3 regions of the Buttiauxella sp. AC142 genome follow, and region 3 is predicted to be linked to each of the others. Evidence: predicted binding sites of a transcription regulator. Region 3 holds the regulator's gene; each other region holds the start of a gene.
What was found. The regulator Fur, encoded in region 3, represses iron uptake genes when iron is present. The targets are predictions, from matches to a motif close to ATAATAATGAGAACNACTATCAA.

Region 1 (10,344 bases), 2.7 Mb from region 3:
CATTATGCAACGGTGGTGGGTTTATCGAGCGTTCATCTGAACAACTTGTGCCATGAGTTTTATGGCTGTAGCGCCCTTAACGTTCTGCATCAGCGCGTGTTGCTTGAAGCCAGGCGTAGTTTGCTTTATACCAGCATGACGATAAGCCAGATCTCGGAATATCTTGGATTCAGTGATGCGACTTATTTTTCTCGTTTTTTCCGCCGCTATACCGGGACGACACCAAAAGATTTTCGCAATCATCCCATTCATGAAATGTAATATATTTAATGAAAATTAATACGCTATTAACTATGGCTAATTTAAAATAAAAAGCAATTTGTAAATAATGTCACTAACGGAAATAATATTTCATCATAAATATTTCTTTCTGTTTTAAATGTTGACTGAGAAGTCTTATCCTTCCTTTTTTATAGTTTATTATATATTGATCAAAGGAATGATATGCAAAATAATATCACTGTAAATAATATTTCCAGCCCCATAATCGTTGTGATGCCTTGTGTATTAACCGCAGCAGGAATCGTCAATACGCTACAGACTCAGTTAAAAATAAATGGATTAGTTAAGGTTATCAAACGACTGGATGAAGCTTACTCGGGGATTTTAAAAATACCTGACGTCATGGTCCTTTTAAATATCAGTGAATCAACCAGCCAACTTGCCGAAGAGATAAAGTTTATTAACTGGTGCCGAACGGTACAACCTTCAGCGAATATCATTGCTTACACTCGTAATCATAAAGTCAGTGTACTGAATTATATTGCCGCTTTGGGGGTGAAAGTCATTATTTCCCAATATGAGCCAACCGCGACTTTCTCCGATCTGGTCAGTAAATCTTTTAATTCAAAATCAATGCTGTGTAGCCCGATCGTTAAAAGTATCCTGGAAGAAAGAATTACCACTGAGTTAACGGTGTGCGAAGTTCAGGTTATCGGGCAATTATTCCTTGGACATAATGTTAGCCAGGTGGCGCATAACTTAGGGCGCGATATCAGAACGGTGAGTGCGCACAAAAGGCATGCCATGGAAAAACTGGGACTAAACTGCGAGAAAGATCTTCACGTTTTAGGTTGTGCGTTGTCAGGAAAATAGCGGTTTTATAAGGAGATAAAAATGCAGGAAAGCAAAACAAGGATTTTTTTGCGTAATCCATTCTGTCGCGCGGCTATTGTAAGTAAGCGGCCATTAATGTGTGAGGGTTTACAGGTGATTATGGCAGAGAAGGCGCCGAAGTCATCGCTGGTTTTACTGTCTGACTACTCACAGCTTACACCCGAAGTATTGCTTCAGATTGATGTCGTGGTACTAGAGTTGGACAGTTCGCTGCAAGAAGTTTTCAATGAATGTGAACTCCTTAATTCACTGAAAAATCAGTATCGGCAGGTTCACTGGATTATCACCTTGCCCGCCCATTTGACAAATATCGCCATTGAACGCCTGCTGACTTCCAGAACGTCATTACTTTCTTTGCATGAGCCGATGAGCAGTTTTATTGAGCATGTCTTTAATAGCGGCGGCGAAGTCGAAAGAATTAGCAGGCTGTTATTGCAAGAGAAAGCGGCGCAATCAACATGTGCGGAAGTGGTCAGTACGAATCTTACTTTTTCTGAGCGTCGTGTGTTACGGCTAATCAGCAAAGGTTGGCAATTGACGCAAATTGCGACTCTGCTCGAAAAAAATTATAAAACCATCAGTGCGCAAAAAAGCAGTGCGCTGCGTCGCCTGTCATTGAAAAGTGATGCTGAAATGTTTGCCTGGATGATCAGTGAACAGGGTATGCAAGAGCTGAATTTGTCGCCGCGCAACCCGGTAATGTGAAGTTTGTCAGATATGACTGAGGAGAGTTAGCCTATCCTCAGTTTTCTGTTTATTGGCAAACATCGACCCAATGTGCGGCGGTGAGTTCTGCCATGCGAGTCGGGGAAATCCGTACCGCGCTATGAGTCGCCCCGGCCGCGGGTAAAACCTCTTCGTACTGTTTCAGTGAAATATCACAATAAACCGTTAAAGGATTCTCCAGACCAAACGGGCAAACGCCGCCTACGGGGTGGCCTGTCCAGATAACCACTTCGTCGCTGCTTAACATGCGAGCTTTGGCACCAAATACGGTTTTGAGTTTCTTATTATCCAGACGTGCATCACCTTTCGCGACAACCAGCACGACCTGATCTTTTATTTTCAACGACAATGTTTTAGCAATTTGACCCGGTTCAACATTATGAGCCGCTGCAGCCAGGGCCACCGTTGCCGTGCTTTGGTTCAGTTCTATGATGTCGATATCAGGGGCGTTTTCGGCAAAAAATTGCCGGACGGACTGCAGGCTCATGCTTTTCTCCCATTTTAGCCAGCAAATAATTTGGCATAAGTCTGTGCTATATGTAAACCAGTGAAATTCGCCCTCTGAATGCTGAGTGAAAGGGTGATGTTGTGATGTGAAATGCCTAAAGAAGCCAAAGATTCAGTGATTTCTCGATCTTCTTCACAATCACTGCAACCGGTTTCAGTAACCGGTTGCAGTGCATGAAATAGCGATGAATACTGAAACGGTCACCTTCCTGTATCCAATAATAAGAGCAGCCTATGTCTACGAATCATGCAGCCTTTAATTTGATATTTCGCTTTGTAGAAAACTACGTTAGCCCTGTCGCTGGGCGAATCTCCTCACAACGCCACGTGATGGCGATCCGTGATGGGTTTATCTCTGCGATGCCATTTATGATTGTCGGTTCGTTCCTGCTGGTCTTTGCTTATCCTCCATTCTCGCCAACCACCACCTGGGGTTTTGCGCGTGCGTGGCTGGACATGGCAAAACAGTTTGAAGGGCAAATTCTGACGCCGTTTGATATGACGATGGGCATTATGTCTATCTACATTTGTGCGGCTATTGCTTACAACCTCGGTAAACACTATGTGAAGTCGCACGGCCTTGATCCGTTCATGTGCGCGATGCTTTCGCTGATGGCATTTTTGCTGGTGGCGGCACCGAAAACCAAAGGCGTCATGCCAATGGATAGCCTTGGCGGAACGGGGATCTTCACTGCGATCCTGGTTGCGATTTATTGCGTTGAGATGATGCGTTTCCTTAAAGCGCACAATATTGGGATCAAACTCCCAGACCAGGTGCCACCGATGATCAAAAACTCTTTTGATCTCCTGATTCCGGTTCTTGTTGTGGTGCTGACGCTTTATCCGCTGAGTCTGTTTATTCAGTCGCAGTTCGATATGCTGATTCCACAAGCGATTATGTCGGTGTTTAAACCGCTGGTGTCTGCGGCTGACTCATTGCCTGCGATTCTGCTGGCGGTGCTGATTGGCCACCTGCTTTGGTTTGCCGGGATTCACGGTGCGGCTATCGTTTCCGGTATGCTGCAAATGTTCTGGCTGACCAACCTGGGTATGAACCAGAGCGCACTGGCACAAGGTGCACCGCTGCCACATATCTTTATGGAAGCGTTCTGGACGTTCTTCATTGTGGTGGGTGGTTCGGGTGCAACGATGGGGCTGGTGATTTGCTACCTGCGTAGTAAGTCAGCGCACCTGCGCTCAATTGGCCGCCTGAGTATCGTTCCTACCTGTTTCAACATTAACGAGCCGGTCATTTTCGGTACACCAATCGTTATGAACCCAGTGTTCTTTATTCCCTTCCTGCTGGCACCGATGGTGAACGCCGTTCTGGCCTGGGGAGCAATGAAGATGGATTTAATCGGGCGTGTGATTTCAGTTGTACCATGGACAGCTCCAGCACCTATCGGCGCTGCATGGGCACTGGGTTGGGATTTCCGCGCAGCAATTCTGGTGATTCTGCTGGCCGTTGTTTCTGCCATCATCTACTTCCCGTTCTTCAAAGTGTACGAGAAGCAATTGCTGGAACAAGAAGCAGAAGAAGCACAAAAAGCGTCTGGCGAAGAGAGCCAACAGGCGGCTTAATTGGATAGTGAGAAATGAGATGAAACGGTGGGGAAACCCGCCGTTTTGTTTTATGACTTTAAAGTGCAATCACCGCAGCGTTGAACATCCGGCAGTTTATAGCGCTGGCAGCAAGTACGACGTACCAACAAACCCTCACGAAGGATAACGGTGCGATAGAGCGGGTTGTCCTGGCCGTTTTTCAGCTGTTTTTCAAAGAAACAGACGTGGCGTAACTCGGCAATTGTGGATTCATCCAGCAGTTCTCTAAGCTCACCAAAAAACCAGTTCAGCAAATATCCAGTATTACTCCAGATAAGTTTCCCGTTAATTTCGCCGCTATTTTCCAGAGCATCAACCACCGGCATTAGCCCGGTAACAAGCAACTTTTCCAGGCGTTGAACTAACGGCTGCGTGGTGGCAACTTTGTCTTCCTGAATATCTAACCAGAAAGTGGCGGCTCTACCCGTTTCGTGAAATTCCACCTGGATGCGCTGATGATCGATATCCAACGCCCGCGGCTGCGTCACGAGCGCCATCACCAACGGTGGGACCAGTAAACCCAGATACCATTGCGCCCACAGTGACTTTAGTGGTTTTCCCTCACGGGCAAGCTGTGGCTGATTACGATAAATATGGTCACTGTAGCTGGCAAGAAGGGAGGCAAGGGTTGCTGGTTGCGACCATTGGCGGAGAGTCAGGCTGTTTGCGGGCGCAGATTCGTTGAGTTTGATGATGTCGTTGAAATAGGGTCTGTGCGCGGTGAATGATGCCCGTAGCTCATCCGCAAGCGTGGGTTGTACGCTCGCAAAAGGCGGTTGCCACGCCAGATAATCATCAAACTGTGTAGATTGAAACGCCATCGACAAACAAGACCACTAATACAAATGATAATGATTGCCAATCCTATCTATAGATAATGCCTTTGGCAAGGCCATTTTATGCGCAATAAAAAAGGGAGGAAGTTATGCGGTATTGGTTTAAGCCGGTAGCAGTGAATCGCTAATCAGGATGCTATTACGACCCTGACGTTTTGCCCGATAGAGTGCGGTATCTGCCTGGCGGAGTGCTTCTTCAATATCGGAATGCTCAAGTGCTGCGATACCAATACTGGCGGTCACATGAGTGGCGACGTCGTCATTAAACAGGTGAGGGATTTTCAAATCGTACACGCGTTGGCGAATTCGCTCTGCCGTTTGAATGGCGCGTTCGGCATCAATATCCGTCAGCAATATCATAAATTCTTCGCCGCCATAGCGCGTAACGACATCACGTGAGCGAACTGCATCGCGAATCGCGGCTGAAACATGCGTCAGAGCCTGGTCGCCCATGCTGTGGCCGTAGTTGTCGTTGTAGGCTTTGAAATGATCAATATCTAACAGCAGAACGAAATGCTGGCCTGAGCCTAACGCCAGGATGGTATCAAGACGGTTACGGAACCCACGGCGGTTATACAAACCCGTGAGTGGATCGAGCATACTCAAATCATTAAGCGTTTCTTTTTCTTCGAGTAATTTATCCATCAATCGACGGGTGAAATTATCATTACGTTTCTGAATGATATGTTGAATCGTGATGCCAATTCCGGGGAGGACGACTGAATACAATACACGTGGCCAGTTTTCGCCATGGTCGAGCCATAAAATGACGGCGGTTGCGGGCAAGCATGATGCGAAAAAGGCCTGGATATTATTGATAAAAGAAATCGAGCCAATAAATAATATCGCCAATAAAGCGATAATGAGGAAATTAAGATCGACGACAGGCATCGCACTTACTTTTATATAGATATGCCAGGCCCAAAGCAGCCCAATAATTAACGAAACCACATTAATATTAATTAGTTTCTTTTTGTTAATGAACTGCCAAAGCAGACACGACAGGCTGATCACCAGCACCATGATGATGGGCGCGGTGAAATGTTGAGTGTTGGCTGACGGCGACACGATACTAAATCCCGCAGAGAATGCGTTCAGTAATAAAAATAAACGCAACGAGAGTTGATGCTTCCCTTTGAGTAATGCGCGCCAGGTTGTTGCTGTCATATCAGAATAGTTCTTACACTCATGCTCAACGTTATGTTGTTGAATAATATTATAAAAAGAGATAGGCGAAGTGATGATTCAATGTGATTATATATTTTTTATTTATGGATTTAACATCGTTGCTCAATCTATCACCTTAAGGAAAATATGTCATCAGATGATGAGGAATGCTTAACATTTCTAATGTAAAACGGTGAATACACCAGGCTGACAAACGAGAAATTATATCATATGATATTGGTTATCATTACCACTTGGTGCAATAGCTATGATTTTACAACGGCGGTTAGAAAGCGGGTGGGGAGTATTGATTCCTGGAGGGGTTGTTGCTGCTTTGCTGTATCTTGATCTTACGTTTAGCGAGTGGCGGGTGCTGATTGTATTGGGGTTATTGGCGACCACGGGCATGTTGTACCATAAACGGTTACGTCATTTTGTGCTGTTGCCATCATGCGTTGCATTTGCCAGTGGGCTTGCGCTTGTGATGATGAATCTGGAAGCAATGAAATAGGGAAGTAAAACTGAGAATGACAAGAGTGAAGCGAGAAGAGGGTGATAAGAGTTGGTGCGAAGAGAGGGACTTGAACCCTCACGCCCGTTAGAGCACTAACACCTGAAGCTAGCGCGTCTACCAATTCCGCCACCTTCGCAAATCAAGTCTTATCTAAGATATCGCCTTCGCATTGGTGCGAAGAGAGGGACTTGAACCCTCACGTCCGTAAGAACACTAACACCTGAAGCTAGCGCGTCTACCAATTCCGCCACCTTCGCGCAGTGCGAACGATATCTTGCGTGGTTAATGGTGCGAAGAGAGGGACTTGAACCCTCACGTCCGTAAGAACACTAACACCTGAAGCTAGCGCGTCTACCAATTCCGCCACCTTCGCATACCCACAACACCGAAGTATTGTAACCACGGAGGCGCATTCTAGATGTTTTCTGCGCGTCGTCAACAGTTAATTTAGCGCCGCTTTTCTAATCGCTGCAAAAAGCGGCACAACAAAGTGTTAGCGCTTCTTCACGCCACGCATAACAACTGAGCGGTAAACTTTGAAACGACCTGTCTGGGCGATAACTTCGTGGTTGCCAAACGTTTCATCCAGCACGTCTGGATACGCCAGGAAGGCGTTAGCCACGATACGCAATTCACCGCCCATATTCAGATGACGAACCGCACCACGAATCAGCTGGTGAGCTGCATCAAGGCTGGTTTGCAGGCCATCATGGAATGGTGGGTTAGAGATAATCATATCAAAACGACCATTCACTTCGGAATAGACGTTACTGGCAATAACTTCGCCTTCGATTTCATTGGCAGCAAGCGTTGCACGGCTCGCAGCAACGGCCGGAGCAGAAACATCACATAAAGTCAGACGGACTTTTGGGGAATGTTTGGCAAGCGTTACTGCCAGCACACCCGCACCACAACCGACATCCAGCACTTTACCTTTAGTATGCGCAGTGAGCGTGGAAAGCAGCAGTTTACTGCCGGTATCCAGGCCATCACGGCTAAACACGCCTGGCAGAGTTTTGATCGTCATATCATTGTGTTGATATTCATCCCACCAGGAATGTTCATCAAATTGCGGTTGTTTTTCCAGACGACCGTGATAGAAGCCGCAACGACGCGCGCTGTCGATTTTATTGAGCGGGCTGAATTCTGCGAGCATTTGCTCAGCACTACGAACGCCGCTGCGGTTTTCACCGACCACAAAAATGTCGCTGCCAACCGGCATCAACGACAAAATGTTCATCAACTGGAACTGAGCTTCTGGCTTGTTCTTCGGCCAGTAATAAATCAGGGTATTGCAATCGCCAAGGGTGCTGGCATCAGCCACCAGGCCATATTGCGCGTCTTCGCCCATCTGTGCGCTTAAAACCTGCCAGTGGTGAAATTGTTGTGTATGGACGCGACTTGCAGCCGTTTCAAAACGGGCCGGCAGATCGTCTTGTAAATCACCGGCAAACAGCACGCGGCTCTCGGTAAAATCATCGCTATGGCGCAGCAGCACTTCACTTGCCGGGGTTAACGCAGACATCAGGACACTCCTATTAAAGCAGAGCGGCGATTATAGAGCTTTAATGGCGCATATTCGATGAATTTGCTATATTTGCGCCCCAATTGGCACTCTCAACAGGTTTCGCTATGCCTTATATACCTTTGCGACGTGACTGGTTGTTACAACAACTGGGCATTACCCAATGGGAGCTGCGACGCCCGGCCGCGTTACAGGGCGAAATTGCCGTCTCACTGCATGAAAACGTCAAATTACTGATGGTTGCCGAAGACCTTCCGGATCTCAGCGATCCGTTGGTAAACGATGTTTTACGCAGTTTAAATCTGAGCGTACAGCAGGTTATGCAACTGACGCCTGAACGAGCTGCAATGCTGCCAACTGACAGCCGCTGTAATAGCTGGCGATTGGGTGTGAGTGAAACGCTCCCCATTCCAGGTGCGCAGTTAGCGACTCCCGAGTTAAACGAGCTTTATCACAATGGCGCGGCGCGAAAGGCGCTGTGGCAGCAAATTTGCGAACATGAAAACGATTTCTTCCCTCACCACCAGTGACTTGAGCCAGGCATACGCCATTGAACTTCGCAGCCATGCTTTCCCATGGAGTGAAAAGACCTTCGCCAGTAACGAAGGTGAGCGCTATTTAAATTTACGTCTCGACGTAGATGGCAAGATGGCGGCGTTTGCAGTGACGCAAGTCGTACTGGATGAAGCGACGCTGTTTAATATTGCGGTCGATCCTGATTTTCAACGTCAGGGTTTGGGCCGCCAGTTGCTGGAGCATTTAATCAGCGAACTGGAAAAGCGAGATGTGTTTACCCTCTGGCTTGAAGTGCGCGCGTCGAACACGGCAGCGATTGCACTCTATGAGAGCCTGGGGTTTAACGAGGCGACGATTCGCCGTAACTACTACCCCACAAAAGAGGGTCGCGAAGATGCCATCATCATGGCATTACCGTTAGGCTAATTTGAAAAAGGTGTGTTGATGAACTGGGACTGGATTTTATTTGATGCTGACGAAACGTTATTTACCTTCGACGCTTTCGGCGGCCTACAGCGGATGTTTCTTGATTATAGCGTGACGTTTACCGCTGAAGATTTCCAGGATTACCAGGCTGTTAACAAACCTTTGTGGGTCGATTATCAGAACGGTGCCATTAGCGCCCTTCATTTGCAGCATCAGCGTTTTCAGGGTTGGTCGGAAAGATTGTCGGTGCCTGCAGGCGATTTAAATGCCGCTTTCCTCAACGCGATGGCTGAGATTTGCGTGCCATTGCCTGGCGCGGTGTCTTTGCTTAATGCCCTAAAAGATAAAGTAAAAATAGGCATTATCACCAACGGCTTTACGGCGTTGCAGCAAATTCGACTTGAGCGTACCGGCCTGCGGGATTACTTCGATTTGTTGGTGATTTCTGAACAAGTAGGTGTTGCAAAACCCGATCGTAAAATTTTTGACTATACCTTTGAGCAAATGGGCCATCCGCCGCGCGATCGCGTATTGATGGTTGGCGATACCGCAGAGTCCGATATTTTAGGCGGCATGAATGCGGGAATCGCGACCTGCTGGCTCAATGCCCACGCAAGAAGCTTGCCGGAAGGCATCCGACCGACCTGGGAAGTTGCCTCATTAAATGAACTGGAGCAATTGTTGTGTAATTGATGAATGCATCGACGCTGATTGTTAAACCTGACCTGATGGGTAAAATAGCCGCCAGGTAATGTTCATTTGCCGCGCAGCTTTGCCTGTGCGCAATTCACAGAAGATTCTATTATGACTTTGTCTCCTTTTTTACAAGAAGTGGGGAAACGCCGCACTTTTGCGATCATTTCTCACCCCGATGCCGGTAAAACGACTATCACTGAAAAAGTGTTGTTGTTCGGACAGGCCATTCAAACCGCAGGTACGGTAAAAGGCCGTGGCTCCAGCCAGCATGCAAAATCTGACTGGATGGAAATGGAAAAGCAGCGTGGTATTTCGATTACCACCTCGGTAATGCAATTCCCGTATCGCGATAGCCTGGTTAACCTGCTCGATACCCCAGGGCACGAAGACTTCTCCGAAGATACTTATCGTACTCTGACTGCGGTTGACTGCTGTTTGATGGTTATCGACGCCGCGAAAGGTGTAGAAGATCGTACCCGTAAGCTGATGGAAGTTACCCGTCTGCGTGATACGCCGATCCTCACCTTTATGAACAAACTCGACCGCGATATTCGCGACCCGATGGAAGTGATGGATGAAGTTGAACGTGAGCTGAAAATCGCCTGTTCACCGATCACATGGCCAATCGGTTGTGGCAAGTTGTTCAAAGGCGTTTATCACCTTTATAAAGATGAAACCTATCTCTACCAGACCGGTAAAGGCCACACCATCCA
Region 2 (10,344 bases), 150 kb from region 3:
GCGGCAAGGGTAAAACCTTGCTTTTGGTTCAGGTCGCGCAGCAGTTCAAGCAAATCAATTTGATGGCTGATATCAAGCCAGGTGGTAGGTTCATCCAGCAACAGAATGGACGTTTCCTGCGCCAGCACCATCGCAATCCAGGCGCGCTGGCGCTGGCCGCCGGAAAGCGTATCAACGGGTTGGTCAGCCAAATCCTCAATATTCGTCGCTTTTAACGCCCGTTCTACCGCCTGTTTGTCTTCTTCTCGCCAGCGAGAAAACATCGGCTGATGTGGATATCGCCCACGCGCCACCAGTTCCGCTACGCTGATATCGCCCGGTGCGCTGGAGTTTTGCGCCAGCAAACCCACGCGGCGCGCCACTTCTTTGGTCGCAAAACGGTGGATTTCATTGCCATCGAGCCACACCTGGCCGTGCATTGGTTTCATCAGGCGGCTAAGGGTGCGCAGCAGCGTGGATTTCCCGCAGCCGTTGGGGCCAATAATGGCGGTGAATTTCCCGTCAGGAATGGCAACGGTCAGACCGTCGGCGACCACATGATTGCCATATCCCAATGTGAGCTGTTCGCCATGCAGGCGCGGTGGAGCGGAAATCTGGCTCATTTTTTACGGGACTCCTGAATCAACAAGGCAATTAAATAGATACCGCCGAGGCTTACCGTGACCACGCCAACCGGCAACTGATACGGCATGAAAAGATGTTGAGCGCACAAATCTGCCGCCAGTAATAACGCCGAACCACAGAGCGCTGATTGCAGTAAACCCCAACGCGAAGTGCCACTCAGGCGACGCGCAATGTGTGGGGCGACCAGGGCGACAAACGAAATCGGCCCGGCAAGTGCGGTGGCGGCGGCAGTCAGAATCACGCCGGTTAACATCAGCATCAGGCGCGAACGCTCAACTGAAACGCCAAGCGCACAGGCGCTGTCATCGCCCATCTCCAACAAGCGCATCCGCCGGACCAACAATCCACCAACGACCAACGCCAACAGCATTAATGGTGCGGCCGGGAAGATTTTCCCCCAGGTTAAACCATTGAGCGAACCGGCATTCCACAGCCCGGCGGAGATGGCCGTTTCAAGCGAGGCGTGCAGCAGTAACCAGGTATTAAACGCGACCAGCATCGCCCGAACGCCGATACCAATAATGATCAGGCGGAAAGTTTCGATGCCGTTACGCCACGCGAGCAGCCAGACCACCAGTGCGGTAACAACGCCGCCGACCATCGCAGAGGTAGCAATAGCGGTTTGATGCTGGCCGAATAGCACCATGGCCACCAGCACGCCACTCCAGGCTCCGGTGTTAAAGCCCATCACATCCGGGCTGCCGAGCGGGTTGCGCATCAGCGACTGGAAAATGGCACCGCTCACGCCTAATGCCGCGCCAATGAGTAGCGCCATCACCACGCGGGGCAAGCGCCATTCGACAACGACGAGTGAAACATTACGCGGTGCGGAACCGGCCAGCGCGTCAATCACCTGGCCTACCGAAAGCGGTAAAACGCCGCTGCCCAGGCTCCACACGCCTAACGCGCAACTGAACAGCAATAGCGCCAGGCTGACGAACAGTAAGCGAGGAGAGAGACGGGTCATGCATTCGCTCCTTTGCGTTGGCGGCGCACCAGATAAATCAGCATCGGCGCGCCAATAAACGCGCTAACCACCGACACCCGCAGTTCACCCGGCACCAGCAGGCGACCAACAATATCGGCGAACAGCAATAGCGCAGGCGTGGCAATCAGAGTGACGGGGAGCGACCAGCGGTGATCGGCTCCGACCAGCCAGCGCGAAAGATGCGGCATCATCAGGCCGATAAACGCAATCGGGCCAACGGCTGCCGTCGCGCTGCCACACAATAACGTGATGGCGATTAAACCGAGCAATTGAGTGCGTGCAACTTTGCTACCCAGCGCGGTGGCGGTGTCGGTTCCCATGCTCAGGCTGTTGAGTGAACGGCTTATAAACAGGGCAATGGCGCAGCCTGCCAGCACGGGCAACACGATGATTTTCAGCGTTTCGAGGGTGCGAATATCCAGCGTTCCGGCCTGCCAGAAACGTAACTGGTCGTAAACCACCGGGTTAAGCAGTGCGATGCCGTTGCTGAGGCCTTCCAGCACGGCGGCAAGCGCAACGCCCGCCAGTGTTAAACGAACCGGGCTGAGTTGCCCGCCGCCCTGGCTTCCGGTAAATGCCACCACCAGGGCTGCGCACAGCGCACCAGCAAAGGCCATGCCGAGCAGGGCAATCGGTGAAGAAAAACTCCAGACCGCCGCGCCTAATACAATGGCAAAACTGGCCCCGGCATTGACGCCAAGCAGGCCGGGGTCGGCAAGGGGATTACGTGTCAGAGTTTGCATCAGCGCCCCGGCAAGGCCGAGTGCGCCACCTGCCAGAATGCCTGCCAGCGTGCGCGGAAGGCGAGCGTCGAGCACGATAGTGCAATCAGCACTTCGGCATTGACCGCTGAACGCATTGATAACGACCTCAACAGGCAGAGATTTTGCCCCAATAAGCAGACTCATCACCGCCATTAAGAGCAACAGCAAAAACAGAATCAGCAGCGTCACAACGCGTGTTGATGGCCGTGGAAATAACATAAATCCCTTTCATGAAAATTAATGATAGTTATTATCATTATCACTCTTATTTGTTTATGTTAGCATGAGCCGCCTCGCACCCGGAAAGAAAAATTCGCTTTAAGGCCCTGTAATGAACCGCAATTCTTTGCTGCTAAATCTCAGTTTGCTCAAGACTCATCCCGCTTTTCGCGCCGTCTTCCTTGCTCGCTTTATTTCCATTGTCTCACTGGGGTTACTCGGCGTTGCCGTTCCGGTACAAATCCAGACGCTGACCGGCTCCTCGCTGCAAGTCGGCCTCGCGGTGACGCTCACCGGCAGTGCGATGTTTATCGGCCTGATGATGGGCGGGGTGCTGGCTGACCGTCATGAACGCCGCCGTCTGATTTTGCTCGCCCGCTCCACGTGTGGCGTCGGTTTTATTGGCCTGACGATTAACGCCGCGTTGCCGGAACCTTCGCTGGCGGCGATTTACTTGCTTGGCGTGTGGGATGGATTCTTTGGCGCACTGGGCGTGACGGCACTTCTGGCGGCGACTCCTGCGCTGGTTGGGCGTGAAAATTTAATGCAGGCGAGCGCGATAACCATGCTCACCGTGCGCCTGGGTTCAGTGATTTCACCCATGATTGGCGGACTGCTTCTGGCGTCAGGCGGTGTGGTATGGAACTACGCGCTGGCTTCCGTCGGCACGTTTATCACGTTATTGCCGCTGCTGAGTTTGCCGAAGCTGGCACCGCCGCCGCAGGCGCGTGAAAACCCGCTGCTCTCGTTGTGGAACGGGCTGCGTTTCCTGGTCGGCCATCCGGTTATCGGCGGCATTGCGTTAGTCGGCGCGCTGCTGACGATGGCGAGTGCGGTGCGCGTGTTGTATCCGGCACTCGCCGGGCACTGGAATATGAGTGCGGCGCAAATCGGCCTGATGTACGCCGCCGTTCCGCTGGGGGCGGCAATCGGCGCGTTGACCAGCGGGCGTATCGCGCATCACGTTCGCCCGGGCATGATTATGCTGGGGACGGGAATCGTGTCGTTTATCTCCATTGGGGTCTTTAGCCTGATGCCGGTTTGGGGGCTTGGGCTGGCGTGCCTCACGCTGTTTGGCTATCTCAGCGCTATCAGCTCATTACTGCAATACACCTTAATTCAGACGCTGACGCCGGACGGGATGTTAGGGCGCATCAACGGTTTATGGACGGCGCAGAATGTGACGGGCGATGCGATAGGGGCGGCGATTTTAGGCGGGATGACGGTGGCGTTAACGCCAGTCGCAGCAGCGAGTTACGGCGGTTTAGCATTGACGTTGTGCGGCGTGGTATTGGCGATTGTGTTGGTGCAATTGCGCGGTTATTTGCAAGCCGCCCCGGAGCAAACCGAAGCGGCAACCGTCAAATAGCTACTTACTGGCAAACAACTGGCTCATCCGCTCCAGAATTTGCGTGGCGCTGTAATAATCCAGGCGGAAGGTTTCGGTGCCCAGCGCGTACACACGCTTATTCTGCACGGCAGGAATGTGTGAAAGCAGCGGGTTAGTTTCAAGCGCGGTGGCGTCTTTCTCATCGCTGGCGAACAGGAACAGGCTTTCACCGTTCAAACCGGCAGCCAGATTTTCACCACCCAATTGCACGATATCGTGACGTTTCCCCATGCTTTGGCTGGCATGAACCGCCACCGGCAAAGTGGATAACGTGAAGCCAAGCTGCTGGAGCAATTTCCCTTGCGCAGATTCTTGCGTCCAGAGGTTTGCCGAGCGTGAAGCTGGGGTGTAAACGAGTGCTGTGACGGGCTGCGGTGGCAGCGTCATATGCATTTTGGACTCGCTCAATTGCTTGTCAAAACTGGCAATTCTTGCGGCGGCTTGCTTTTCATGCCCGGTGATTCCGCCCAACTGCGTGAGCAACTGCTGCCAGCTTTTATCGTCGTAATTGATGACCAGCGTTGGGGCAATGGCAGAGAGTTGATCGTAAAGGGCGAGGGCAGAATCACCGCCGGTGGCGCTAATTAAAATCAGATCCGGCATTTGCGCGGCCACCGCTTCGGCGCTTGCTTCACCAATGTACAAACGCTGAACATTGCGTGCTTTCGCGACATCGCCCCACTGGCGCAGGAAACCTTGTGAATCCGCCATGCGATTTCCAGGCGTGGTTGCACCGCTTGCGACCACAGGCGCGTCAATCGCCAGCAGCGAGCCGGTTAACGTCACGCTGGTTGACACAATGCGCACTGGTGCTTGTTCAAATGTGTGCGAGCCGTGGCTGTCGGTAATGGTTCTTGGCCAGTCGGCGGAATGGGCGAGGTGACTCAAACTCAATAATACGAGTGTGGGAATTGTTAAAAAAAATTTAGCCTTTGTTGACAGCATGTCCTTTTCTCTTTAGGTTACGACACCGAAAAGCAAATGATAATCATTATTACTATCTTTTGTCATGTTTTTACGGAGGATGCATGGAAACGTCAATGGCGAAGCCGCCACAAGAAAAGCAGCTTACATCCACGCCAGGGCAAGCGGTGAAGCATTGTGCAGACAGTTTTTTCTTTATGTCGCCTTACCGCAGTTTTTCCACAAGCGGCTGCTTTACCCGTCTGGATACCCCGGCGCTAGACGGCGCACATTCCCATGGTCATCTGCAAACTCAGTTGCGCGAAGCATTCGACAACGCCCGCAAGCACGGCATCGAAAAGCCTGTTGTCGTAGGGGCTATCCCATTTGACCCGCGCCAGCCTTCCGCATTATTCATCCCCGAAAGCTGGCAGCCGTTTTCACGCGCACAGCATCAGGATGCGGCTTGCCAAAAACGCGGCGGCCAGGCGCTGAATATTGCCTCGCGCCAGGCGATTCCTGAACAAGAAAAATTTATGGAAATGGTAGCCCATGCCGCCACCGCTACCGCCCAGCCGGATATTGATAAAGTGGTGCTCTCGCGCCTGATTGATATTGAAACCGATGCGGTTGTTGATCTCGACGTGCTGCTTAATCGCCTGATAAGCCAGAACCCGACCAGCTATAACTTCCACGTGCCGTTGCCGGATGGCAGTTCGCTGGTCGGCGCCAGCCCGGAATTGCTGTTACGCAAATCAGGCAAGAATTTCAGCTCCTTGCCACTCGCGGGTTCGGCGCGTCGTGATAAAGATAATATCCAGCGCGACAGCGAAATTGGCGCGCAGTTACTGCGTTCCACCAAAGACCGCCACGAACACGGCCTGGTAACGCAAGCGATGCATGATGTTTTGCTGCCGCGTAGCCAGTATTTAACGCTTTCCGACACGCCTGAATTAATCACCACGCCGACCTTATGGCACCTCGCCACGCCGATTTACGGCCAAATTAAAGACAGCCAGGACAACGCACTTTCTCTGGCTTGCCTGTTGCACCCGACGCCTGCGTTAAGTGGCTTCCCGCATGAAGCAGCACAAAAACTCATTGCCGAGCTTGAGCCGTTTGACCGTGAACTGTTTGGCGGGATTGTCGGCTGGAGCGACGCCGAGGGGAATGGTGAGTGGGTGGTGACGATTCGCTGCGCGCGCGTCGGCGGTAAGCAAGTGCGACTGTTTGCAGGCGCAGGCATCGTTCCTGCGTCATCGCCCGAATCAGAATGGCGCGAAACCGGCGTCAAACTTTCCACCATGCTCAACGTTTTTGGAATTAAATAAATGGCTATCGAATTTACCCGCTGGCCGGATGACCTGGCTGCCCGCTACCGCGAAAAAGGCTACTGGGCGGATTTACCGCTGACCGATATTCTCACCCGCCAGGCCAAAAATGACGCGATTGCGTTAATTGAAGGTGAGCGCCATTACAGCTACCGCGAGCTGGAACTGGCCGCTACTCGCCTGGCGTGTGCGCTAAAACGACGCGGCCTGAGCAATGGCGAAACCGCGCTGGTGCAGTTGGGCAACGTGGCGGAGTTATATATCACGCTGTTTGCGCTGCTGAAAATTGGCGTGGCTCCGGTGAACGCGCTGTTCAGCCATCAGCGCACTGAAATGGAAGCATATGCCCGCCAAATTGAACCGGCGGTGGTGATTGCCGATCGCAAACACAATTTGTTCGCCCACGATGATTTCCTTGATGCGCTGTGCCAACAAAATCCCTCGCTGCGCATGGCGGTATTGCTTAATGAAAACGATCGCGAACGTTCGCTGAGCGCATTGATCGGCGAGCCGGAAGAGAACTTTGTCGCCACCCCATCGGCGGCTGACGAAGTGGCTTTCTTCCAGCTTTCCGGCGGCAGCACCGGCACGCCAAAACTGATTCCACGCACGCACAACGATTACTACTACAGCATTCGCCGCAGCGTGGAAATCTGCCGTTTTGATGCCAATACCCGTTTCCTGTGCGCGATTCCCGCGGCGCATAACTACGCGCTGAGTTCGCCGGGTTCGCTGGGCGTATTTTACGGCGGTGGGCGCGTGGTGCTGGCAAACGACCCAAGCGCGACGCTCTGCTTCCCGCTGATTGAACGCCACCAGATAAACGTCACCGCGCTGGTGCCGCCTGCTGTCAGCCTCTGGCTGCAAGCGATTGGCGAGTGGGGCAGCAATAAATCCCTCGCATCTTTAGAACTGTTGCAAGTGGGCGGCGCACGTTTAAGCGAAGCGCTGGCTGCACGCATTCCGGCAGAAATTGGCTGCCAGCTACAGCAAGTTTTCGGCATGGCTGAAGGGCTGGTGAACTACACGCGCCTGGATGACGACAATGAGCACATCTTCAAAACCCAGGGTGTACCGATGTGCCCGGACGATGAAGTTTGGGTGGCAGATGAAAATGGTAATGCGTTGCCGCACGGTGAAGTGGGCCGCCTGATGACGCGCGGGCCGTACACCTTCCGTGGCTATTACCGCAGCCCGGAACACAACGCCAGTGCCTTTGATGCCAACGGTTTCTACTGCTCGGGCGACCTGATTTCTATTGCCGAAGACGGTTACATCACGGTTCAGGGGCGCGAGAAAGATCAGATCAACCGTGGCGGAGAAAAGATCGCCGCTGAAGAGATCGAAAACCTGTTACTGCGCCACGAAGAGATCGTTCATGCCGCGCTGGTTTCGATGGAAGACAGCCTGCTGGGCGAGAAAAGCTGCGCGTTTATCGTCGGCCTGCGTCCGTTCCGCGCCGTAGAGATTCGCCGTTATCTGCGTGAACTCGGCATTGCGGACTTCAAACTGCCCGATCGCATTGAAATCGTTGAAAACCTGCCGCTGACTGCGGTGGGAAAAGTGGACAAAAAACGTTTGCGCCAGTTGATTGCTGATAAGCAACTGGCTTCCTGATAGACGGAGAATTTATGGCTATTCCAAAACTGAACGCATACACCTTACCGACGGCTGCCGACATCCCGGAAAACAAAGTGAATTGGGCGTTTGAGCCTGAGCGTGCGGCGCTGCTGATTCACGATATGCAGGAATATTTCATTGATTTCTGGGGCGATAATTGCCCGATGATCCAGCAGGTTATCGCTAACATCGCTGCGCTGCGCGATTACTGCAAACGCCACAACATTCCGGTCTATTACACCGCGCAACCTAACGCTCAAAGCGATGAAGATCGTGCGCTGCTGAACGACATGTGGGGACCGGGTTTAAACAAACATCCTGAGCGTCAGAAAGTGGTCGCGGAACTTGCGCCAGACGAGCACGACACTGTGCTGACCAAATGGCGCTACAGCGCGTTTATCCGCTCGCCGCTGGAACAAGTGTTAAAAGAAACGGGCCGCAATCAGCTGATTATTTGCGGCGTGTACGCCCATATCGGCTGCATGACGACGGCAACCGACGCGTTTATGCGTGATATCAAACCGTTTATGGTGGCCGATGCGCTGGCAGATTTCAGCCGCGAAGAACACATGATGGCGCTCAAATACACCGCAGGCCGTTCCGGGCGCGTGGTGATGACGCGTGATTTATTGCCGGAAGCGGCACCGCAGAATAAAGAGCAACTGCGTGAACTCGTGCTGCCATTGCTTGATGAATCCGACATTCCGCAAGATGACGAAAACCTGATTGATTACGGTCTGGATTCGGTGCGCATGATGGCGCTGGCGGCTCGTTGGCGCAAAATTCACACGGATATTGATTTCGTGATGCTGGCGAAAAACCCGACGATCGACGCCTGGTGGGCGCTGCTGTCGCGGGGTTCCTGAGCATGAACATCGACTTTAGTGGCAAAACCGTTTGGGTAACTGGCGCGGGAAAAGGCATCGGCTATCACACCGCAAGGGCGTTTAGCGACGCCGGGGCGACCGTCGTCGGCCTCGATCTGGCCTTCCCGCTGGAAGTCTATCCATTTGAAACTGAAGTGTTAAACGTGGCGGATGCCGAACAGGTTGCCGCCGTTACGCAGCGTTTATTGAGCAACGAGCCACAGCTTGATGTACTGGTGAATGCGGCAGGAATTTTACGCATGGGGGCGACGGACGCGCTGGCGTTGCAGGACTGGCAGGATACTTTTGCCGTAAACGTAGGCGGGGCGTTTAATTTGTTCCGCGCCGTCATGCCGCGTTTGCGCGAACAGCAAAGTGGGGCGATTGTCACCGTCGCATCGGACGCGGCCCACACGCCGCGCACCGGAATGTCGGCGTATGGCGCATCAAAAGCGGCGCTGAAAAGCCTGGCGTTAACGGTCGGCCTGGAGCTGGCACCGTTCGGCGTGCGTTGTAATGTGGTGTCGCCCGGTTCGACCGATACCGATATGCAGCGCACGCTGTGGAAAACGCCGGATGCCGAGCAGCAGCGCATTCAGGGATTCCCGGATCAGTTCAAACTGGGCATTCCGTTGGGCAAAATCGCGCGTCCGCAGGAAATCGCCAGCACCATTCTGTTCCTCGCCTCATCGCACGCCAGCCACATTACATTGCAGGATATTGTGATTGACGGCGGCGCTACGCTGGGAGCCTGAATGAGTCTCTGGAAACGGCAGTTATCGCTCGACGAGCTAAACCAAACCAGCGCCGGAACGATGGTTGAGCATCTCGGTATTGTTTACACACGCATGGACGACGAAAGCCTGGAAGCGGAAATGCCGGTCGATAACCGCACCCAGCAGCCGTTTGGTTTGCTGCACGGCGGCGCGTCGGTGGTGCTGGCGGAAACCCTCGGGTCGATGGCGGGATTTATGACGACCACTGACGGGCAGTGCGTGGTGGGAACGGAGATAAACGCCAGCCATCATCGCGCTGTTGCATCCGGGTCAGTGCGCGGCGTATGCAAACCGCTGCATCTTGGGAAGACTTCCCAGGTGTGGGAAATTGCCATCTTCGACGCGCGCGGCAAGCGGTGTTGCACGAGTCGGTTGACGACGGCGACGATAGGGTGAATTTGTGGTGGATGACGTCTGGCGGCTTATCCACCCTACAAAACCGCATGTCATTCGTAGGTCGGATAAGCGCAGCGTCATCCGGCAGCTTTTCTCCCCCGCCGCACCCCGCATCGTGATCTCCTTAACAAGCTGATGTAAAGACCTGGTCAAACCACTCCATTCTCTCGTTTCAATATTGTTAAATCCACGTGCTTGATCTAGAACAAATCGGTAACACCTCTGCTTCTGGTCTACACATGGAAAACAAAGATGAATAATCCAGGGAAACACCTCATATGGGCTGTGCTTGCACTGATCGGTGCATTCGCGCTCGGCTATATCGCACTCAATCGTGGCGAACAGATAAACGCATTATGGATTGTGGTTGCTGCAATCTGCGTCTACCTCATCGCTTATCGTTACTACGGCTTGTTTATCGCTAAACGAGTATTAACCGTTGATGCCACTCGTATGACGCCAGCCGT
Region 3 (10,344 bases):
ACGTAAAGTGAAAGGTGTAATTCATTGGGTCAGTGCTGAACATGCATTGCCGGTTGAAATCCGTCTTTACGACCGTTTGTTCAGCGTGGCGAACCCTGGGGCTGCTGAAGATTTCTTGGCCACAATTAACCCGGAATCTCTGGTCATCAAGCAAGGTTTTGTCGAGCCAAGCCTGAAAAATGCCGAAATCAGCAAAGCGTATCAGTTCGAGCGCGAAGGTTATTTCTGCCTGGATAGCCGTTATACAACAGCTGAAAAACTGGTGTTTAACCGTACCGTCGGGCTGCGTGATACCTGGGCCAAAATGGGCGAATAACCCTAAGGTTACATGGTCAATGTATGACAAAAACGCCGCAAATCGCGGCGTTTTTTTTTCGCTTTAGAATCATCTGGTTAAACATTTCTTCACATTCGCGTTGCGAATTAATGTTATTTGCGCTCCTCACTGCAAAATTTTCACGGTCAATATCGGAACATTAATAATTCTTTGTTTAATTATGTGAGCGCTCTCATGTAGAGTTTTGTATGTTAATAATTTCAATTATCCAGATAAAACTCTTGAGTCGTCATTTGTTACAAATACTCATAAATTATGTGCTCTCTGTCATAATATCGGAATGAACTCTTACAAAGTCGTTGATAATTCGCGTCGCGAAAAATAGTCTTAAGGAAGCAGTAATGCGGGCAAATATTCATAACCGCTTTAGCCGTTAGGCATTTTTACTTTTTTCGCTACATGACGTCTTTTAACGTCCAGCGATTATTTATTCGTCAAAGAGGAATTTTCTATGCGTACGTTTAGTGGCAAACGTAGTGCGCTGGCGCTTGCAATCGCAGGTGTTACGGCTCTTTCAGGATTAGTGGTCATCCCTCAGGCAACGGCAGCAGGTTTTATTGATGATTCAACGCTGACCGGCGGCGTTTATTACTGGCAGCGTGAGCGTGACCGTAAAGACGTCACAACGGGTAAATACGAAACTAACCTTGCGCACTCCACATGGAACGCAAACCTGGACTTCCAGTCAGGTTATGCCGCAGACATGTTTGGTCTGGACGTTGCGGCCTTTACTGCTATCGAAATGGCAGAAAACGCTAACAGCGGTCACCCAAACGAAATCGCATTCTCCTCTTCTAACAAAGCTTATGACGAAGATTATTCCGGCGATAAGAGCGGCATCAGCCTCTATAAAGCAGCGGCTAAATTCAAATACGGCCCGGTATGGGCGCGTGGTGGTTACATTCAGCCAACCGGTCAAACTCTGTTAGCACCACACTGGAGCTTCATGCCTGGTACTTACCAGGGCGCAGAAGCTGGTGCAAACTTTGACTATGGCGATTCTGGTGCGTTGAGCTTCTCCTACATGTGGACCAACGAGTATAAAGCTCCGTGGCACCTGGAAATGGACAAGTTCTATCAGAACGATAAGAACACCAAAGTTGAATACTTACATTCACTTGGCGCGAAATATGACTTCAAAAATAACCTGATTCTTGAGGCCGCATTTGGCCAGGCTGAAGGTTATGTTGATCAGTATTTCACTAAGGCGAGCTACAAATTTGATATCGCGGGCAGCCCGTTAACCACCAGCTACCAGTTCTACGGCACGCGTGACAAAGTTTCTGACGGTAGTGTGAACGATCTGTACGACGGCACCGCATGGTTGCAGGCATTGACTCTCGGATACAGAGTCGGCCAGGTTGATTTGCGCCTTGAAGGAACCATGGTTAAGGCTGATGGCCAACAGGGCTACTTCCTACAGCGTATGACGCCAACCTACGCCTCTTCCAACGGTCGTCTTGATGTGTGGTGGGATAACCGCTCTGACTTCAACGCCAACGGTGAAAAAGCGGTATTTGCAGGCGCGATGTATGACCTGAGCAACTGGAATCTTGCGGGTTGGGCGGTGGGCGCTTCTTATGTTTACGCATGGGATGCCAAACCAAGCTCCAAACCAACCACAGACGGTTACTACGATGCGGATAACCGCCTGAAAGAATCTGCGTACAGCCTTGATGCGTTGTATACCGTTCAGGATGGCCGTGCGAAAGGCACTCTGTTCAAACTGCACTTCACTCAGTACGACAACCATTCCGACATCCCAAGCTGGGGCGGTGGTTACGGCAACATCTTCCAGGATGAGCGTGACGTGAAATTCATTGTTATCGCACCGTTCACCATCTTCTGATTCGAATCCGGGCGTGAAAACGCCCGGTTTTCTTAAGGATATCAAGCATGAAAAAAATCGTTCTGACAGTGGTGATGGCGTTAGGTTTGAGTGCGTGTGCGCAGCAACAACCTAAAACGGCTCCGGAAGATACGAAACTAAAACAAGCGTATAGCGCCTGTATTAACACCGCAGAAGGTAATCCGGATAAAATTCAGGCCTGCCAAAGCGTGTTGAATGTACTGGCTCAGGAAAAAGAGCATCAGGATTTCGCGAAGAAAGAAACGGTTCGTACCCTGGATTACCAGAACTGTATTCAGGCGACCCGCACGGGTAATGATCAGGCGGTAAAAGCTAAATGCGATAAAATCTGGCAAGAGATTCGCGCTAACAACAAATAATGGTAGTGCGTAAGCCATAAAAAAACCGGTGAGTGTCCTCACCGGTTTTTTTATGCATGGCTCCTGAATCAGAAGCCAGAATATACGGATTACCTTTCGCTGATTTCGTGTGCGTTTTCATCAGTACGGCAATCACCTTCAGCGCAGTGACCGTAAAGGTACAGGCTGTGGTTAGTCAGACGAATGCCATGACGTGTTGCGATTTCGCGCTGGCGGGCTTCGATTGAATCATCACTGAATTCAATAACCTTGCCGCAATCCAGACAGATCAGATGGTCATGGTGATGCTGCTGCGTCAGTTCGAATACGGATTTGCCGCCTTCGAAATTATGACGAGTCACAATGCCTGCATCATCAAACTGGTTGAGTACACGATATACGGTGGCGAGACCAATCTCTTCACCCATATCAATCAGACGTTTATAGAGGTCTTCCGCACTGACGTGGTGGTTCACCGGCCCCTGCAACACTTCAAGGATTTTTAATCGCGGAAGCGTGACTTTCAAGCCGGCTTTCTTTAATGCGGTATTATTGTCAGTCATGCGGAAATTGTCCTGTTGCTTAACGATTCGCTCGGACTCAGGGTGAGCGTTAAGATGAATGCGTCTCATTATAGAACTGCCACTTCTAAATGGGAACCGCAAGTATTATGCATAATCAAGCTAAAAAATGGCGGCTGAGTCGCGATTTGTTTGCCTTGCTAGCTTTTTGATCAGGAGGTCATTGTACAGGGACAAACTGAAAAGTTAAAAATTTGTAGCAATTATTTTAATCGATAATATCTATCAATGTGACGCAACCCGTTTAAAAGCTGCGTCACATCCAGAATCAGGCGTTGATGATATCAGCCAGGTTCAGCTCGTCAGAAACTTGCTTGACCCATTTCTGAACGCGTTCAGCCGTCAGTTCTGGTTGACGATCTTCATCGATAGCCAGACCGACAAAGTGATCGTCGTCAGCCAGGCCTTTAGAGGCTTCGAAATGGTAGCCCGCAGTTGGCCAGTGACCGACGATAGCTGCGCCGCGTGGCTCAATGATGTCGCGGATAGTACCTAACGCGTCACAGAAGTATTCTGCGTAATCTTCCTGGTCGCCACAGCCGAACAGAGCAACCAGTTTGCCATTGAAATCAACTTCTTCCAGCGTCGGGAAGAAATCATCCCAGTCGCATTGTGCTTCACCGTAATACCACGTTGGGATGCCGAGAAGCAGAATATCGAAGCCTTCCAGGTCTTCTTTGCTGCTCTTAGCAATGTCATGCACCTCAGCAACTTCTTTACCGAGCTGTTTTTGAATCATTTTCGCGATATTTTCGGTGTTACCAGTGTCGCTGCCGAAAAAAATGCCTACGATTGCCATGAGTAAAATAACCTCTTGATACTTAATGGTATGGTGGCTGCTATTTGGCCACAGATAGGGCAATCATAGCAGAACACTTCGTGGTGCGGAAACTGCTATCGCCCCGGTGTGCACAGACTGCAACATTGCATACCAGGACATAGCACTAAAACTAACTGAGATGCTGCTTCAGTTGTGCGAGTAGTATCTCTTCAATCAGCTCACTACGGCTGATATTGCGCGCTTCAGCCAGTTGGTTGAGAGCATCTACCGCATCGTTATTGAGCTTTAGCTCCACTCGCTTCAGGCCGCGTACTTTATCGCGCTTGAGTTGATTGCGTTTGTTGATACGCAATTGCTCATCACGCGTTAGCGGATTTGTTTTTGGTCGCCCCGGGCGACGCTCGTCCGCGAACAGATCTAATGTAGTACGGTCCGTTTGTTCTTTTGCCATGATTAGACTACTGACAGGGAATTCAGGTGGCACTGAGCGGGGTGCTCTGGCGCAATTTAGCGCGCAATCATACATCAGCATGGCTTGCGCGCCAACGCGTTAGCCGCAACTTGCGGCCAGTCGGTTTGTTTTTAATCAGTTTGCTGCGGATTCATCAATATAACGATGAATTGCGCGCAAAACAGCATCAGGTTTTTCGGCGTGAACCCAATGACCAGCACCGGCAACCACATGCGCACGGGCCTGTGGGAACTGCGAAAGCAGCTGTTCGCGGTGAGATTCGTCAACATAAGGAGATGCACCCCCGCGAATAAACAGCGCCGGTTCGTTCCAGGCAGGGATGTTTTTCCATCCGACAATATTCTCATATTGCTCCCACAGCACCGGCACATTGAATTTCCATTCGCCATCGGCAAAGGATTTCAGCAAAAACTGAATCACGCCCTCTTCATCAAGATGCTCGCGCATAATGACGGCGGCTTGCTGGCGAGTTTTAACGTCTGCCTCGGTAACTGCATTAATCGCTGCAAAAATCTCATCGTGGCGACGCACTTGATAATCCACCGGGGCGATATCAATCAGCACTAATTTATCAACACGTTCCGGGGCGATGGCGGTTAACGCCATTGCCACTTTCCCGCCCATAGAATGGCCGATAATAATGGCTTTCTTAATGCCATATTCATCAAGTGTTTCAACCACATCCTGCGCCATCGCAGAGTAGTTCATTTCTTCGCTACGCGGCGATAACCCATGATTGCGCAGATCAATCTGCAATAGCGAATGATCCTGTCCAAGGTCACGGGCCAGCACGCCGAGGTTATCAAGGCTACCAAAAAGACCGTGAATAAGGACGATGGGAGAATTACTAGTCAATTGTTGCGCAGTTTGCAGGCGAGCATTCAATTTCATGGCAAAGTTCTTTTTTTTTACTTCGTGAGGTTAGGGTATCATAACGGCATTCTGCCGCACTGCCGCAAATTTCCAGTTTAGTCTGACTTTGTGGGGTGACAAAAGCTTGGCGCTACCCGAGGTTGGGATTTGTCCTTATAATCCCAACAACTTGTATTCAGAAAAGATATCGCACTGGATTAAGATGAAAACAATTGAAGTTGATGACGAGCTCTATCGCTACATTGCCAGCCACACGCAGCACATTGGTGAAAGCGCGTCCGATATTTTACGGCGCATGTTGAAATTTACCGCCGGTCAAACTCCTGCTACACCTGCATCTACCGGCCAGACGGCGGCAACTGCTGCACCTGCCCCGGAAGCCAAACCTGTAAACAAAGCACGCGATCGTGTTCGTGCGGTGCGTGAATTGCTGCTGTCTGATGAATATGCGGAGCAAAAGAAAGCCGTTAACCGTTTCATGATGGTGCTTTCGACTCTGTATACCTTAGATGCTCATGCTTTTGGTGAAGCGACCGAGTCGCTTCACGGTCGCACCCGTGTCTACTTTGCAGGTAACGAGCAAACGCTGCTGCAAAACGGTAACCAGACCAAACCTAAGCATGTCCCAGGTACGCCATACTGGGTTATCACCAATACCAATACAGGCCGTAAATGCAGCATGATCGAACACATCATGCAATCAATGCAATTCCCGGCGGAATTGATTGAAAAGGTTTGCGGCACAATTTAACACCTCGCGTCAGAAGGAAAGGCCAATGGCTAACCACCCTCGTGCAGGACAACCGGCACAACAGAGCGATTTGATTAACGTAGCCCAACTGACGGCCCAGTATTACGTGCTGAAGCCTGAAGTGGGGAATAGCGAACACGCGGTGAAGTTCGGAACTTCCGGCCACCGTGGTAGTGCGGCACGTCATAGTTTCAATGAACCTCACATTCTGGCGATTGCTCAGGCGATTGCTGAAGATCGTGCAAAAAATGGCATTACCGGGCCGTGCTACGTTGGCAAAGATACCCACGCGTTATCTGAACCTGCGTTTATCTCCGTGCTCGAAGTGTTGGCTGCAAACGGTGTGGATGTCATTGTGCAACAGGCAAATGGCTACACGCCAACGCCTGCCATCTCGCACGCTATTCTGACGCATAACAAAAACGGTGGCGCACTGGCCGATGGTATTGTCATCACGCCTTCGCACAACCCGCCGGAAGATGGTGGTATCAAATACAATCCGCCAAATGGTGGTCCGGCTGATACCAACGTCACCAAAGTGGTTGAAGATCGCGCCAACGCATTGTTGGCCGCGGGTCTGAAAGATGTAAAACGCATCTCTCTGGATAAAGCCTGGGCAAGCGGTCACGTACAAGAACAAGATCTGGTGCAGCCGTTTATCGAAGGGCTGGTGGACATCGTTGATATGGCCGCCATCCAGAAATCGGGTCTGAAATTGGGTGTTGATCCGCTCGGCGGTTCCGGTATCGAATACTGGCAGCGCATAGCGAAACACTACAATCTGGATCTGACGATTGTTAACGATCATGTCGATCAAACCTTCCGCTTTATGCATCTGGATAAAGATGGCGCTATCCGCATGGATTGCTCCTCCGAATGCGCAATGGCGGGTTTGCTGGCGCTGCGTGACAAATTCGATCTGGCATTTGCTAACGACCCGGATTACGACCGCCACGGTATCGTCACGCCTGCTGGTCTGATGAATCCGAACCATTATCTTGCAGTTGCGATTAACTACCTGTTCCAGCATCGCCCACAGTGGGGCAAAGACGTTGCAGTCGGTAAAACGCTGGTTTCTTCAGCAATGATTGACCGCGTGGTCAACGATTTAGGCCGTAAACTGGTAGAAGTACCGGTTGGTTTCAAATGGTTTGTTGATGGTTTGTTTGATGGCAGCTTCGGTTTTGGCGGCGAAGAGAGCGCCGGGGCATCATTCCTGCGTTTCGACGGCACTCCGTGGTCTACCGACAAAGACGGCATCATCATGTGCTTGCTGGCGGCCGAAATCACTGCCGTTACCGGCAAAAATCCGCAGCAGCATTATGACGAACTGGCAGCCCGTTTCGGCGCGCCTAGCTACAACCGTCTGCAAGCTTCTGCCACTTCTGCGCAGAAAGCGGCGTTGTCTAAACTCTCCCCAGAAATGGTGAGCGCCAGCACCCTGGCAGGCGACCCGATTACCGCACGCTTAACGGCAGCTCCGGGTAACGGCGCATCCATTGGCGGTTTGAAAGTGATGACCGACAACGGCTGGTTTGCAGCCCGTCCGTCTGGTACTGAAGATGCCTACAAAATCTATTGCGAAAGTTTCTTAGGCGCGGAACACCGCCTGCAAATTGAGAAAGAAGCGGTAGAGATTGTCAGCGAAGTGCTGAAAAACGCGAAGTAATTCGTAGAACTGAAAAAGGCGCCGTTGAGGTGCCTTTATTGTTTGTAGAATCTACAACATAAACCGATAACCAATCCCCGTTTCCGTCAACAAATGCGCCGGGCGCGCCGGATCGCTTTCCAGCTTCTGGCGCAAATGTCCCATATAAATGCGCAAATAGTGACTGTGTTCCACGGCATTTGGCCCCCAAACCTGGTTGAGCAACTGGCGCTGTGTCAGCACTTTTCCATGGTTATTGAGCAGGGTAGCAAGCAGGCGAAATTCGATAGGTGTGAGGTGGATTTCGGTGCCATCGCGGGTAATGCGACGGTTGGCGAGATCAACGCTGATATTTGAAAACTGATAAACCGGATCGGGCTGCGCAAGGCTTGCATGGCGACGTAGGACGACACGCAGTCGCGCTTGCAGTTCACCGATCCCAAACGGTTTGCTGAGATAGTCATCAGCTCCGGCATCCAGCGCGTCAATCTTCACTTGCTCATCGCTACGCGCGGAAAGCACCACAATCGGCGTCTGGCTCCACTGGCGGAAATCACGGATAAAATCAATGCCGTCGCCATCGGGTAAACCGAGGTCGAGAATCACTAAATCAGGCTTGCGTGTCGCGGCCTCAAGCAAACCGCGTTGCAGCGTCTCGGCTTCGTGGACGCGTAATGATTCCGCCTCCAGCGCGGTGCGCAAGAAACGGCGGATCTCTTTTTCGTCTTCAACTATCAGAACGGATATCACAGCGTCTCATTCATCTCAGCAAGTTCGGGCGGCGGGGGAAGGGGTAAAATAACATGGAAACTGGCTCCGCCTTCCACCCGATTAGCCGCAATAATTTTTCCGTCGTGGACTTCAACAATCGCCTGGCAAATTGCCAGCCCTAAACCTACGCCTGGGATTGCCGACTCTTTGTTACCCCTGGAGAATTTATCAAAAATCTTTTGTTCCTGGCCAACAGGAATACCCGGCCCGCTGTCCCAGACTTCAACGTCCAGCTTATCAGCCAGAGCTTGCGCGCGAATGCCAATTTTGGCCTGGTAGCCTGCGTATTTTGCCGCATTCTCAAGCAGGTTTATCAGCACCCGTTCAAAGAGCGGGCCATCAACATGAATCAATAGCAGAGGTTCAGGCAAGTCCAAATCAATATGTCGCCCGCCCAGTCCAGGCTCCAGCATTTTTAACGCGCTGCCGACCACCTCTTCCAGCGTTAACCACTCTTTGCGCAGATTAAATCCACCGGACTGAATCCGCGCCATATCCAGCAAATTGTTGACCAGGCGCGTGGTATTGAGCACATGCTGGCGAATATCGTTGGCTTGCGGCGCATGTTTAGAGCCTTCAGATGCCAGATCCAGAGTCAGAATTTCCGCCTGCCCAAACAACACTGTCAGAGGTGTACGCAAATCGTGCGAAAGGGCGGCGAGCAGCGAGTTACGAATTTGCTCGCGTTCGCTCGAAAGCCGGGCTTGTTCTTCACTTGCGGTCAGCAAAAATCTTTCCAGCGCTGTCGCCGTCAGCAGGGTGAAAGTTTCCAGCAGCCGCTGCTGCTCAGGAATCATCAACTGGCGTAAATTATTGGGTTCGACGATAAGCAAGCCGAGTGTTTTTTCCGGCGTTTTCAGCGGCAGAATTTGATACGGCACGCCGGGTAAAGTATCGGTCCCAGCACCTGCGGGCTGGCCTTTATCAAAGCTCCAGCGGGCAATGGCTTCGTCCCAGTTTTGCGGTTCACTCTGCCCATTAGCACGCACTAAAACGCCGGTCTCATCCGGCAGTAAAAGTTGGGCGCGGGCGTGAAAACTATTTTTGATAAACAGTTCGCTGGTCGCGGCTATATCTTGCGGCGTACGTTCTGCGGCGAGGGCTTTAGACATCTCATAAAGATGGCGTGTGCGCTGCTCGCGATAACGAGCGATGCGCGCCTGATAGCGCACGCCCGCCGTGAGATTCCCGATAACCAGGCCAACGGTCAGCATAACGGCGAACGTTAACAGGTACTGGATATCAGAAACCGCTAGTGTGCCGTGAGGAGCAATAAAGAATAAATCGAAACTCAGTACGCTAATAACGGTGGCCAGTACCGAAGGCCAGCGGCCATAAAACAGCGCCACAATCACCACACCCAGCAAATAAAGCATCACCAGGTTAGCGGCATCGAAACCCATCAGCCATTGATTCGCGATAAACGTCGTTACCGCGCAAAGGGCGACGGCGACGCCACAGCCGCGCAATTGCGCACGCCATTTTTCGCTAAAGCTGCGAGTGTCCTGGGCGGAAGGAGAGACGGCAGAGGGTTTATCGTCAAGGGCGACAATCACCAGATCAAGGTCTGGCGCACGGCGGGCTAAACGATCGGCAAAGGATTCCCGGCTCCAGAAGCGTCGTGTTGTGCGTCTGCCGATAATAATCTTGCCGAGATTATGCTCGCGCGCGTAACGCAAAATCGCTTTATCTTCTGCCGGATCGGCAAGCGTGGTGGTTTCTGCCCCCAACTCTTGCGCCAGGCGAAGCGAGGCCAAAATAGCGCGACGTTGATGTTCAGGTAACCGATGAAGCTGCGGGGTTTCGACGTAAACGGCGTGCCAGACGCTGCCTAGTTTTGCCGCCAGGCGCGCGGCGGTGCGCACCAGTTTTTCATTGCCGGAACTGTGGCCGATACACAGCAAAATGGCATCTCGCGTGTG

Region 1: fhuF (siderophore-iron reductase FhuF) is a predicted target of Fur. The motif match lies at 4,791-4,813, and genes of this name have one in related genera.
Region 2: fepD (Fe(3+)-siderophore ABC transporter permease) is a predicted target of Fur. The motif match lies at 2,617-2,639, and genes of this name have one in related genera.

Annotation. Positions count from the first base shown of each region.
Region 1 covers NZ_CEEDCH010000001.1:3,875,134-3,885,477, reverse strand. Annotated here, with positions in the region: gene AC0IWZ_RS18020 (helix-turn-helix domain-containing protein) at 1-261, shown strand, start outside; gene AC0IWZ_RS18015 (LuxR C-terminal-related transcriptional regulator) at 445-1,095, shown strand; gene AC0IWZ_RS18010 (helix-turn-helix transcriptional regulator) at 1,216-1,821, shown strand; gene AC0IWZ_RS18005 (YbaK/EbsC family protein) at 1,871-2,329, opposite strand; gene AC0IWZ_RS18000 (PTS sugar transporter subunit IIC) at 2,584-3,930, shown strand; gene fhuF (siderophore-iron reductase FhuF) at 3,981-4,772, opposite strand; gene AC0IWZ_RS17990 (GGDEF domain-containing protein) at 4,890-5,954, opposite strand; gene AC0IWZ_RS17985 (DUF1435 domain-containing protein) at 6,226-6,465, shown strand; tRNA gene AC0IWZ_RS17980 (tRNA-Leu) at 6,518-6,604, opposite strand; tRNA gene AC0IWZ_RS17975 (tRNA-Leu) at 6,639-6,725, opposite strand; tRNA gene AC0IWZ_RS17970 (tRNA-Leu) at 6,755-6,841, opposite strand; gene rsmC (16S rRNA (guanine(1207)-N(2))-methyltransferase RsmC) at 6,962-7,993, opposite strand; gene AC0IWZ_RS17960 (DNA polymerase III subunit psi) at 8,101-8,523, shown strand; gene rimI (ribosomal protein S18-alanine N-acetyltransferase) at 8,492-8,935, shown strand; gene yjjG (pyrimidine 5'-nucleotidase) at 8,954-9,628, shown strand; gene prfC (peptide chain release factor 3) at 9,740-10,344, shown strand, end outside.
Region 2 covers NZ_CEEDCH010000001.1:994,852-1,005,195, forward strand. Annotated here, with positions in the region: gene fepC (iron-enterobactin ABC transporter ATP-binding protein) at 1-602, opposite strand, end outside; gene fepG (iron-enterobactin ABC transporter permease) at 599-1,591, opposite strand; gene fepD (Fe(3+)-siderophore ABC transporter permease) at 1,588-2,595, opposite strand; gene entS (enterobactin transporter EntS) at 2,708-3,964, shown strand; gene fepB (Fe2+-enterobactin ABC transporter substrate-binding protein) at 3,965-4,930, opposite strand; gene entC (isochorismate synthase EntC) at 5,014-6,219, shown strand; gene AC0IWZ_RS04490 ((2,3-dihydroxybenzoyl)adenylate synthase) at 6,220-7,836, shown strand; gene AC0IWZ_RS04495 (isochorismatase) at 7,851-8,705, shown strand; gene dhbA (2,3-dihydro-2,3-dihydroxybenzoate dehydrogenase) at 8,708-9,460, shown strand; gene entH (proofreading thioesterase EntH) at 9,461-9,877, shown strand; gene cstA (pyruvate/proton symporter CstA) at 10,130-10,344, shown strand, end outside.
Region 3 covers NZ_CEEDCH010000001.1:1,144,297-1,154,640, forward strand. Annotated here, with positions in the region: gene glnS (glutamine--tRNA ligase) at 1-316, shown strand, start outside; gene chiP (chitoporin ChiP) at 789-2,186, shown strand; gene chiQ (ChiQ/YbfN family lipoprotein) at 2,234-2,566, shown strand; gene fur (ferric iron uptake transcriptional regulator) at 2,656-3,108, opposite strand; gene fldA (flavodoxin FldA) at 3,395-3,925, opposite strand; gene ybfE (LexA regulated protein) at 4,077-4,358, opposite strand; gene ybfF (esterase) at 4,494-5,270, opposite strand; gene seqA (replication initiation negative regulator SeqA) at 5,455-6,003, shown strand; gene pgm (phosphoglucomutase (alpha-D-glucose-1,6-bisphosphate-dependent)) at 6,029-7,672, shown strand; gene kdpE (two-component system response regulator KdpE) at 7,724-8,401, opposite strand; gene kdpD (two-component system sensor histidine kinase KdpD) at 8,398-10,344, opposite strand, start outside.